2 regions of the Salinicola sp. JS01 genome follow, and region 1 is predicted to be linked to the other one. Evidence: predicted binding sites of a transcription regulator. Region 1 holds the regulator's gene; the other holds the start of a gene.
The links. The regulator PhoB, encoded in region 1, activates phosphate uptake and scavenging genes when phosphate is short. The targets are predictions, from matches to a motif close to TGTCATANNNNTGTCANA.
Positions count from the first base shown of each region.

Region 2: a site for PhoB is predicted at 3,371-3,388, ahead of QO259_RS02650 (DUF6482 family protein). Genes of this name have one in related genera too.

Region 1 covers NZ_CP127244.1:4,006,321-4,011,864, forward strand. The annotation lists gene ubiA (4-hydroxybenzoate octaprenyltransferase) at 34-927, shown strand; gene phoB (phosphate regulon transcriptional regulator PhoB) at 1,126-1,815, shown strand; gene phoR (phosphate regulon sensor histidine kinase PhoR) at 1,824-3,173, shown strand; gene QO259_RS18325 (methyl-accepting chemotaxis protein) at 3,532-5,217, shown strand; gene QO259_RS18330 (M23 family metallopeptidase) at 5,526-5,544, shown strand, end outside.
Region 2 covers NZ_CP127244.1:537,744-543,287, reverse strand. The annotation lists gene QO259_RS02665 (Na+/H+ antiporter subunit G) at 1-100, shown strand, start outside; gene hemH (ferrochelatase) at 157-1,140, opposite strand; gene QO259_RS02655 (cryptochrome/photolyase family protein) at 1,255-2,817, shown strand; gene QO259_RS02650 (DUF6482 family protein) at 2,954-3,256, opposite strand; gene QO259_RS02645 (bifunctional diguanylate cyclase/phosphodiesterase) at 3,426-5,198, opposite strand; gene QO259_RS02640 (hypothetical protein) at 5,311-5,544, opposite strand, start outside.

The sequences.
Region 1 (5,544 bases):
AGTCGCGTCCCGCTCGCCGTTCTGGAGAATTCGATGTCCGCCGCCGACCCCACGCCACGCCCCCGCGGCCTGGCGCGAATCCCCGACTTCCTGCGCCTGACCCGGCTCGACAAGCCGATCGGCACCTGGCTGCTGATGTGGCCCACGCTGTGGGCGCTGTGGCTCGCCGCCGACGGCCTGCCGGACCGCGCCAACCTGATCATCTTCGTGCTCGGCGTTTATCTGATGCGCGCCGCCGGCTGCGTGGTCAACGACTACGCCGACCGCAAGATCGACGGCCACGTCAAGCGCACCAAGGAGCGCCCGCTGGCCACCGGACGCATCCGCGAACACGAGGCCAAGACCCTGTTCGCGGTGCTGGTGGCGGCGGCCTTCGTGCTGGTCTGCTTCACCAATCTGCCCACGGTGCTGCTCTCCTTCGTCGGCGTGGCGCTGGCCGCGCTCTATCCGTTCATGAAGCGCTACACCCACCTGCCCCAGGTGGTGCTGGGGCTGGCGTTCTCGTGGAGCATCCCGATGGCGTTCATGGCGGTGAGCCGCAGCGTGCCGCTGGAGGCGTGGCTGTTGCTGCTGGCCAACCTGACCTGGACCGTGGCCTATGACACTCAGTACGCCATGGTCGACCGCGACGACGACATCAATATCGGGGTCAAGTCCACCGCGCGCCTGTTCGGCCGCGCCGACAAGCTGATCATCGGTCTGCTGCAACTGGCCACGCTGGGCCTGCTGGCCGGGATCGGGGCACGCCTGGCGCTGGGCGGGTTCTTCTGGCTGGGGCTGGCGGCGATGGCGGCGACCTTCGTCTATCAGCAGTGGCTGATCCGTGGGCGCGAGCGCGGCCCCTGCTTCCAGGCCTTTCTCAACAACTTCTGGTCGGGGCTTTTACTGTTCGCCGGGGTGGTGCTGAGCCTGTGGCCGGTGATATGAGCCGCTGCCCTCATCGATCGCCTCTTCGCGCCCCCAGCGGTCGCCGCCAGGGTCGATGGTCTCGATGCGAGATGTGAGGGATGACATCGATGTCACGTATTTGTCATATTTTCACGCTGTAATCGTCACCGTTCTGTCACGGCCGGAAGGTTGTCCGCTGCACGCGCGCCTCCTCCGGCGGCTCACTCGAGGCCTGTCATGAGCTCCAAGACCGTACTCATCGTTGACGACGAGCCCTCCATCCGCGAAATGATCGCGGTGGCGCTGGAGATGGCCGACTACCGCGTGCTGGAGGCGGACAACGCCCAGAGCGCCCACGCCATGGCGCTGGACCACAAGCCGGACCTGATGCTGCTCGACTGGATGATGCCGGGCACCAGCGGGATCGAGCTGGCGCGCCGCCTCAAGCGCGAGGAGGCCACCGCCGAGATGCCGATCATCCTGCTCACCGCCAAGGGCGAGGAGGACAACAAGGTCCAGGGGCTCGAAGCAGGCGCCGACGACTACATCACCAAGCCGTTCTCGCCGCGCGAGCTGGTAGCCCGGCTCAAGGCCGTGCTGCGCCGGGCCACGCCACCGGGCATCGAGGAGGCGGTCGAGGTCGAGGGGCTCAAGCTCGATCCCGCCAGCCATCGCGTCACCTCCCACGGCAGCGCGCTGGAGATCGGCCCCACCGAGTACCGCCTGCTGCAGTTCTTCATGACCCATCAGGAGCGCGCCTACACGCGTAGCCAGTTGCTCGATCAGGTCTGGGGTGGCAACGTCTACGTCGAGGAGCGCACCGTCGACGTGCATATCCGCCGGCTACGCAAGTCGCTGGGCGAGAAGCACCAGCATCTGATCCAGACGGTGCGCGGCACCGGTTACCGCTTTTCGATCAGGGAGTAAGTCGCAGCGTGCGCTACTGGATCAACGAGCTGTGGCGCCTTGGCTACATGCTGTTCGGGCTCGGCGCGATGGGTACGCTGCTGGGCGAGCTGTTCGGCGCGCTGTTTGCCGGCCTCGGCTGGGGGCTGGCCGCGGGGCTAGGGCTCTACGTCTTCCTGCATCTACGCCACGTGCGCCTGCTCTATGTGTGGCTGCTGCGCCATCCGCGCGAGGCGCCGCCGCCCGGTACCGGCGTCTGGGGCGATCTGTTCGACCGCCTCTACACCTACCAGAAAGCGCAGAGCCAGATGCAGCAACGGCTGCGCGATATCCTGCGGCGCATCCAGGACTCCTGCGAGGCGATGCGCGACAGCGTGGTGATGCTCGATCCGCGCGGCGACCTGGAGTGGTGGAACAGCGCCGCCTCCGACATGCTCGGCCTGCAGCCCGACCACGACCGCGGCCAGCCGATCACCAACCTGCTGCGCGATCCGCGCTTCATCGACTACTTCGAGGCCCGCGACTACCGCGAGCCGCTCATGATCCCCTCGCCGATCGACGCCGCGCACACCCTGCAGTTCCATATCACCCTGTTCGGCGACGACGAGCGCCTGCTGATGGTGCGCGACGTGACCCGGCTGCACCAGCTGGAGATGATGCGCCGCGACTTCGTCGCCAATGTCTCCCACGAGCTGCGCACCCCGCTGACCGTGCTGGCGGGCTATCTGGAGACCTACTCCGACCACGCCGATCAGCTGCCGACCCGCTGGCAGCGCGGTTTCTCGCAGATGCAGGCGCAGACCACGCGGATGCAGAACCTGGTCGAGGATCTGCTGCTGCTGTCACGCCTGGAGATCGACAGCCCCAATGACGACCGCGACGCCATCGATGTGCGCGCCCTGCTCGAGAGCATCGTCGACGACGCCCGCGGGCTGAGCGCGGGGCACCAGCAGATCGCGCTGCAGGTCGACGAGCCTCATCGCCTGCTCGGCAACACCAAGGAGATTCGCAGCGCGGTCTCCAACCTAGTCTTCAACGCCGTGCGCTACACCCCCGAAGGCAGCCGTATCACCCTGCGCTGGAAGCCCTGGCACGATGGCGCCGCGATCGAGGTGGAGGACGACGGCGAGGGCTTCGACCCGGTGCACATCCCGCGCCTGACCGAGCGCTTCTACCGCGTCGACAAGGGGCGCAGCGCCGCCACCGGCGGTACCGGCCTGGGGCTGGCCATCGTCAAGCACGTGCTGCTGCGCCACGATGCTCAGTTGGAGATCGTCAGCCGACCCGGCATGGGCGCCCGCTTCCGCTGCGTCTTCCCCGCCACGCGTCTGATCACAAACGACGAAGGCAACACGCCGGCGATCTCGGCGCAGCCATGAACGCCGCGGGCGGCACTGCGCGGCCCGGCTCTTTCCGCCTTTTCACGCACGGCTGCCCTACGCTAGCTGTCCCCTGGCTCTCGCTGGCCTCTGGCTCTTACTGGTCTCAGCATTAGATCCACTCTCCATCAGCTCACGATTGAGCGGGCCTTTTTCCATCGACCCTTTTTCCATCGACCCTTTCCCATCGCCCCTTTTTATCGCACCGGGTTCGTCGCGCACGCTTCCATGGCAACGGCGCGATGCGCAGCGGATTGTTATCTAAATCTTAAGTAGGTGCTGCCGATAAAGTGAGCGGACTAGTAATACATTCCTCTACATGAATCGGCAGATACCTCGGATAAGGACGGCTTTCGCGATGACGATGCGGCAAAAACTCTGGATCACGGTGGGATTGATGTGGTTCGGCATGCTGGTGCTGGTGGGCTGGATGGCCCTGGAAAAGCGCGACACCCTGATGGCCGAGCGGGTCCAGAGTCTCAAGAGCTTCGTCGCCAGCGCCCAGACGCTGGTACAGCGCTACGCTGATCGCGCCGCCCAGGGTGAGTTCAGCGTCGAAGCGGCGCAGGACTTCGCCCGGCGCAATCTGTCGGCGCTCGATCTCGACGGCAGCTATGTCTACGCCTTCAACGGCAAGATTCACCTCGTCTATCACCCCAAGCGGGCGATCGGCACCGACATGAGCAACTTCCGTGACGACAACGGCGTCTACTTCTATCGCGAGCTGAAAGCGCTGGCCGACTCGCCCGACGACGGCACCCTGGAATACACCTCGACCAACGCCGACGGCGAGGACGTCTCGCGCATCAACTACGTGCGCCATGTCCCCGCCTGGGACTGGTATCTCGCCGCCAACGTCTATGTCAGCGACATCCAGCACGCGTTCTGGATGGGGGTGCTCAAGATGAGTCTGATCGCCGGCACGATCGGCATCGCGATCACCCTGGTGATGGCGTGGATCATCCGCAGCGTGCTGGGTGATCTGGGCGGCGACCCACGCCACGCGCGTAACGCGGTGCAGGGCATCGCCGAGGGCGACCTGACCCGGGCGCTGACGCTCAAGCCCAATGACCGCCATAGCCTGCTGCACGCCATCGAGGGTATGCGCGTGCATCTGGCCGAGGCCCTGGGCGGCGTGCGTCAGGCCTCCACCACCATCACCGTGGGCGTGGGGCAGATTCACAGCGGCAACCAGGACCTGGCGGCACGTACCGACCAGCAGGCCGCCTCGATCGGCGAGACCGCCTCGAGCATGGAGCAGTTGACCCAGACCGTACGTCAGAACGCCGAGAACGCGCGCCAGGCCAATGGCCTCGCCGGCCAGGCGCGCAGCACCGCCAGCGAAGGCGGGGCGATGATGGATCAGGTCGTCTCCACCATGCAAGGCATCACCGACAGCTCGCGCCAGGTGACCGACATCGTCGAGGTGATCGACTCGATCGCCTTCCAGACCAATATCCTCGCCCTCAACGCCTCGGTGGAAGCGGCCCGCGCCGGCGAGCAGGGGCGCGGCTTCGCCGTGGTCGCCAACGAGGTACGCACGCTGGCCAGCCGCAGCGCCGACGCCTCGCGTCAGATCCGCGAGCTGATCGATGCCTCCAACCGCAAGATCGAAGCGGGGTCGAGGATCGTCGCCGAGGCCGGCGAGACCATCGGTCGGGTGGTCGAGTCGGTCTCGCGCATGACCGATCTGATCGAGGAGATCTCGGTCGCCTCCGCCGAGCAGTCCAACGGCATCGACCAGGTCAACGAAGCCGTGGTGCAGATGGATCAGGTCACCCAGCAGAATGCCTCGCTGGTGCAGCAGGCGAGCAGCGCCGCGGCCAGTCTCAACGAACAGGTCCAGCGCCTGGAGCAGGCCCTGGCCGGCTTCCGCATCGCCGGGGCCGAGTCGCGCCCGATGGCGACGGCCACGTCCGCACCCCAGGTGTCGACGCCAGCGCCCCAGGTGGCAGCGCCCCAGGTGGTAGCGCCAGCCACCCGTCTGAGCGCGACCCGCCGGCCGGCCATGGCCACCACCGAGGACGACTGGGAGTCGTTCTAAGCGCCACACAGCGCACTCCCACACCCGCGGGGCCGGCATGCCGGCCCCGCTCTCTTTGCCCCCTCCAGCCGACGCCATCACGACTCAAGCGCTAATTTCCTAACCCTCCGACAATGGGCGCCGGTGGCAGAGCAAAGCGAGGGTCCTTTGCCAGGGATGGCAAAGTTAGCGCCCAGGGAGGGGTTTACAGCGTCCTCGCGACGTCCTGCCACCGGCCCACTTCGTTTACCGGCTACAACAGGCGCTCCAGACCTGCAGCAACGACAGGTTAAGATGGGCGCCTTTCTCTCTGCCGGAGCGCCGTACCCATGCTGCCGATCACCCGCC
Region 2 (5,544 bases), 960 kb from region 1:
GCCGGACCCGCGGACCCGCGGCAATCCGCAGGAGCTGGAGAGCGACCGGCCCAAGCATACGGTGGAAGAAGCGCCCCAGGGCAACTCGCCGCTGCCCTGACACAAGAACGGCGCGCTGGTGCGCGCCGTCGATGGCCACCTGGCTGCCGCGCGGGATCACCAGCCCGCGGTGTTCTCCGCCACCAGTTGGCTGAGCAGATGGATATGCTCGGGGCGATCGTTGAGCGCGGGGATATAGCGATAGCGCCCGCCTCCAGCCTCCTGGAAGTACTCGCGGTTCTCGGCGTCGATCTCTTCCAGGGTCTCGAGACAGTCGGCGGCGAACGCCGGGCTGATCACGTCGACACACTCGGTCTTGTCGGCCCCCCACTGCTTGAGCGTCTCGTCGGTGTAGGGTTTGAGCCACTCTTCGCGGCCGAAGCGCGACTGATAGCTCTGGAACCAGCTACCCTCCTCGAGCTCCAGCGCCTCGGCGAGCAGTGCGCTGGTGCGCTGGCAGTGGCGCCCGTAGGGGTCGCCGTTGTCGACGTAGCGCTTGGGGATGCCGTGGTAGGACATCAGCAGGCGCCCGCGGTCACCCTGGGTCTCCCAATGCTCGCGCACGCTGGCGGCGAGCGCGGCGATATAGTCCGGGTGGTCGTGGTAGTGATTGACGAAGCGCAGCTGCGGCAGGTGCGGGCAAGGGGCCAGCGCCTTGGCCAGACGCTGGAAAACGGCACCGGTGGTGGTGCGCGAGAACTGCGGATAGAGCGGCAGCACCAGGATCTTGTCGACTCCGGCATCGCGCAGCGCCAGCCCGGCCTGCTCCATGCTCGGCTGACCGTAGGTCATCGCCAGCTCCACCGGGATCGCCTCGCCAGTGCGCTCGGCCAGCGCCGAGGCCAGCGCGCGCTGCTGGCGCCGCCCGATCGCCAGCAGCGGCGAGCCCTCCTCCTGCCAGACCGAAGCATAGGCCTTGGCCACCTTGGGCGGGCGAATGCGCAGAATCACCCCGTGCAGAATCGGCCACCACAGCCAGCGCGGCGCGTCGATCACCCGCGGGTCGCCCAGAAACTCCGCCAGATACTCTCTTACCGCCTTGGCCGTGGGCGCCGCTGGCGTTCCCAGATTGACCAGCATGACTCCGTAACGGGCCGCCATATCCTCTCCTTGTCTGCCGATACCTTCACCTGGCGACAGTCTACCACTCCCGCCTTGCTTAACCGCGATTAACTTATACGATGAATACCATGTGTATAAGTCATGGATAAGATCATGTCGCGCCCCCTGATCCTGATACTCGGCGACCAGCTCAGCGAGACGCTCGACGTCCTCACCCAGGCGCCGGACGATGCCCTCATCGCGCTGTGCGAGGTCCACGCCGAGGGCGAGTACGTGCCGCACCATCCGCAGAAAATCGTGATGCTATTATCGGCGATGCGCCACTTCGCCGACACCCTGCGCGACAAAGGGTATCAGGTGCACTACAGCGCGCTCGACGACGACGACAACCGCCACGACCTGCTCGAAGAGGCGGAGCGCCTGGCCGAGGCCTATGCCTGCGACGAGATCCGCGTCACCCATCCCGGCGAGTGGCGGCTGTTCGAACGCATCCAGCGCCGCGGCACCCGCTGGCGGCTCTACCCGGACAACCGCTTCTACTGTTCGATCGATGCCTTCGGCGAGTGGATGGCAGGGCGCAAGCGCTTTCGCATGGAAGATTTCTACCGTCACATGCGCAAGCAGACCGGGCTCTTGATGCAGGCAGACGAGCCAGCCGGCGGCCAGTGGAACTTCGATCATGACAACCGCGCGCCGATCGATCAGGGTCTCGACTTCCCCACCCCACCGCGTCACCGCATGGACGCCACCACACAGGCGGTGGCCGAGCTGGTAGCGACGCACTTCGGTGAGCATTTCGGTACGCTCGAGGGCTTCAACTGGGCGGTGACCCGGCGCCAGGCGCTGGGTGATCTGCGCCATTTCCTCACGCATGCGCTGGCCGACTTCGGCACCTACCAGGACGCTATCAGCGACCGCGAGCCGCTGCTCTACCACTCGCGTCTCGCCGCGGCGATGAACATCGGCCTGCTCTCGCCACAGGAGGTGTGCGAGGCGGTGGAGACAGCCTGGCAGGAAGGGCGCGCGCCGATCAACGCCGCCGAGGGCTTCATTCGTCAAATCCTCGGCTGGCGCGAGTACGTGCGCGGCATCTACTGGCAGCGTATGCCCGGCTACAAGCAGGAGAACCGGCTCAACGCTCGTCGCGGCCTGCCGGCCTTCTACTGGAGCGGCGACACCGACCTGCGCTGCCTGCAGCGGACGATCGAGATGACCCGCGACAACGCCTATGCGCACCATATCCAGCGGCTGATGGTGACCGGCAATTTCGCCCTGCTGTGCGGCGTCTCTCCCGCCGCCCTGTGCGACTGGTACCTGGCGGTCTATGCCGACGCCTTCGAGTGGGTCGAGCTGCCCAATACCCTCGGCATGACCCTCTATGCCGACGGCGGCTATCTCGGCTCCAAGCCCTACTGTGCCTCGGGAAAGTACATCGACCGCATGTCGGATCACTGCCGTCACTGCCGTTACGACGTCAAGCAGGTGACCGGCGACGACGCCTGCCCGTTCAACAGTCTCTACTGGCACTTTCTGGAGCGCCATCGCGAGCGGCTCAAGGGCAATCAGCGCATGAAGCTGATCTATGGCAGCTGGGACAAGATGGCGCAGTCGCGCCGCGAGGCGATCCTGACGCAGGCGAACGCCTTCCTCGACCGCCTGGATACCGAGCCGCCGTATGGCCGCGGCGAGCATGCCGAGGGTTATCGGCGCCGCTGATACGCGCGCACGCCACCGCTATCGGGCAAGCCCTCGTCGACTTGCCGCGGTGAGTGTGTGAAGCGTTGGATCGATTGGGATCGAGGCGCGGATTTAGCGCCGGAGCGAGCGCTCTGGGAAGCGGTCAGCGAAGCGCTCAGAAGACCAGCGGCATGCGTGATAGCAACGGATCGTGATAGTGCGGCTCGTGGCCGACGATCTCGTCGTTGGCGACCTGCTGGACGAGATAGGCACGGTGGATACCGGCCTGCTTGAGTTCCCCGTAGACATCGTCGAGTGCGCGGAACAGCATCGGCTTGCCGCGCCGTGTCAGCACCTGCGTCGAGCCATCTTCCGGCTCCACCATCACTTGGTAGTAGCGGCTACCGGCGTGGGCGATGACGCGAATCTCGAAGTTGTCGTGATCGCGGGAAAAGCGTGTGAGCTCCTTGAGGTCCATGGTTCCCTCCTGTTCGGGTTGCATGTGCGAATACGGTGTCCAGCCATCCCTGCTGGACACCCGACTGGCGTGGCCTGGCTGGCCTCGCGCATCCTGACCATTAGGTCGGATTCTTGTTAAGACTATATGTCAGCGGCGACATTTGCAGCACAAAAACGTCACCCTAGGATCACCGCTGCGGGTAGCGTTGCTCGCCGCGCAGTCGCACCACCACGCGCCCGTGGGGGGCCCGCTTGGCCGCGCTCTTGAAGCGGCTCCAGAGGTCACCGAAGCTGTCGATGTGGGCGTCAGCCGGCACCTGCAGCGCGGTGATCGACAGCCGCGTATGCGGGAAGAAGCGCAGTTGGTCGAAGCGATCCTTGGCCTCGAAACCGCCGGCGAGGCGCTCGGTCTCCGGCAGCAGCTCGAGGCTCTCGGCGGCGAAATTGTGCTGCAGCCTGGCCAGCCGCCGGTGCAGGCCAGCGGCGCTATCGAGCAGCATGATGAAGTCGTCACCGCCAAGATGGCCGAGAAAATCCTCACGCTCTACGCTTTCGCTCAACACCCGCGCCAGGGTCAGGATCATCTGATCGCCCAGGGCATAGCCGAAGCGGTCGTTGAATGGCTTGAAGTGATCGAGATCGAGATAGCAGGCGACGAAGGGCTTGTTCTGACGCTGATAGTGCTCGAGCGCGGCGCGGATCGGCCGGTTCCCCGGTAGTTGCGTCAGCGGATTGGCCTGCCGCGCCAACTGCACCTGCTGCTCGGTGAACAGCTGCAGCAGGTTGATGACATGCCCGATGCCCAGATAGCGGCCAGCGTCGGTGATGATGAAATCCTCATCGCGCATCGACTCGTCACGGCCGGTCACCTTGCGCGAGACCTGCTCCAGGGGCTCGCCCGCTTCCACACAGAGTGCGCGCCGCTGCATCACCGTTTCGACCGGCTGACGGCCGTGCAGATCGAAGCCGTAGCGCTTGCCCAGCAGCGCCATCAACTGCTGACGCCCGAGTAGACCGAGCGGCTGACGACGCTGGTCGACCACCGCCAGCGCACTGGCATTCGGCAGGCGGCTGAAACACTCCGCCGCCTCGGCTATGCTCGTTCCGGCGCCAAGTGTCGGCAGCGCCACGCAGAGGCGGCGGATTTCGGTCGTCGAGGCACTTTGGCGGCGCGCCGCGGCCAGCGCGGTCAGTTGCGCCTCCAGCTCGGCGCGCTGATCCTGCGGTGCTGGGCTGGGCCGCGCGAACAGCCAGCCCTGATAGAAGTCGGCCCCCAGCTCCACCAGCGCCTGCAGCTCGCCCTCGCGCTCGACCCCTTCAGCGACCACGCGGCTACCCAGACTGTGGGCGATATCGATGATCGAACGCACGAAACGGCGCTTGACCCTGTCGTGGTCCAGGCCGCTGACGAAGTGACGGTCGAGCTTGACGTAATCGGGATTGAGCTGCGACCACAGGCGCAGCCCGGCATAGCCGTCGCCGAGGTCGTCCAGGGCGATGGCGAAACCCATCGTCTGGTAGTGCTGGGCCGCTTCCGCCATCAGCCGCGGCTCGATGCCCGGCGACTGCTCGGTGATCTCGATCACGATCTGCTGCGGGCTCAGACCGTGCGCTGCCAGCAGCGCCACGGTCTGGCCGCCGATATGCGCAGGATCGATCAACACTTCGGGCGTGACATTGAGAAACAGCAGCTCGCTGAGCCCGGTGGCGACCCAGCTCTCGACCGCTCGCTCGCGACAGAGCCGCTCCAGCGGTGCCAATTGGCCGGCCTCGCGGGCGGCGCAGAACAGCGGCAACGGCGAGGCGTAAGGCGACCCCTGGGGGCCGCGTGCCAGCGCTTCATAGCCCAGCACGCGAGCAGTCGGCACGCTGACGATGGGCTGGAAATGCATGCGCAGATCGCGCGCGTCGAGCAGACGCTGAAGCGCGGGAACGGCGGGCACATTGGTGGCAGAGTTCATGTCTGCCAGCGTCGCAGCAGCACATGACAGAAAGATGACAGCAGGCCCGCCAACAGGCCTCGCCGCCGTTCGGCGCGCCCGGCATGAACTCTGCCGGGCGGCGGGTCGGAACTTACTGGTACGCGGAGGGGTCGATCGCCTTGCCCAGGGAGTTGCGGTCGATCCAGCGCCCCGCCTTGGCTTCCTTGTAGCGGAATACCACACGGTCACCCACCACCACCGGCAACTCCGCGTCTTCGGTCTGGTAGCTGTAGAGTTCACCGTCCACGGTCAGCCAGTGCCGATAGAGATCCGGCATGCCCAGCCACTCCTTGAACGGCCCCTCGCGTTCGAGCTTTTCCAGTTG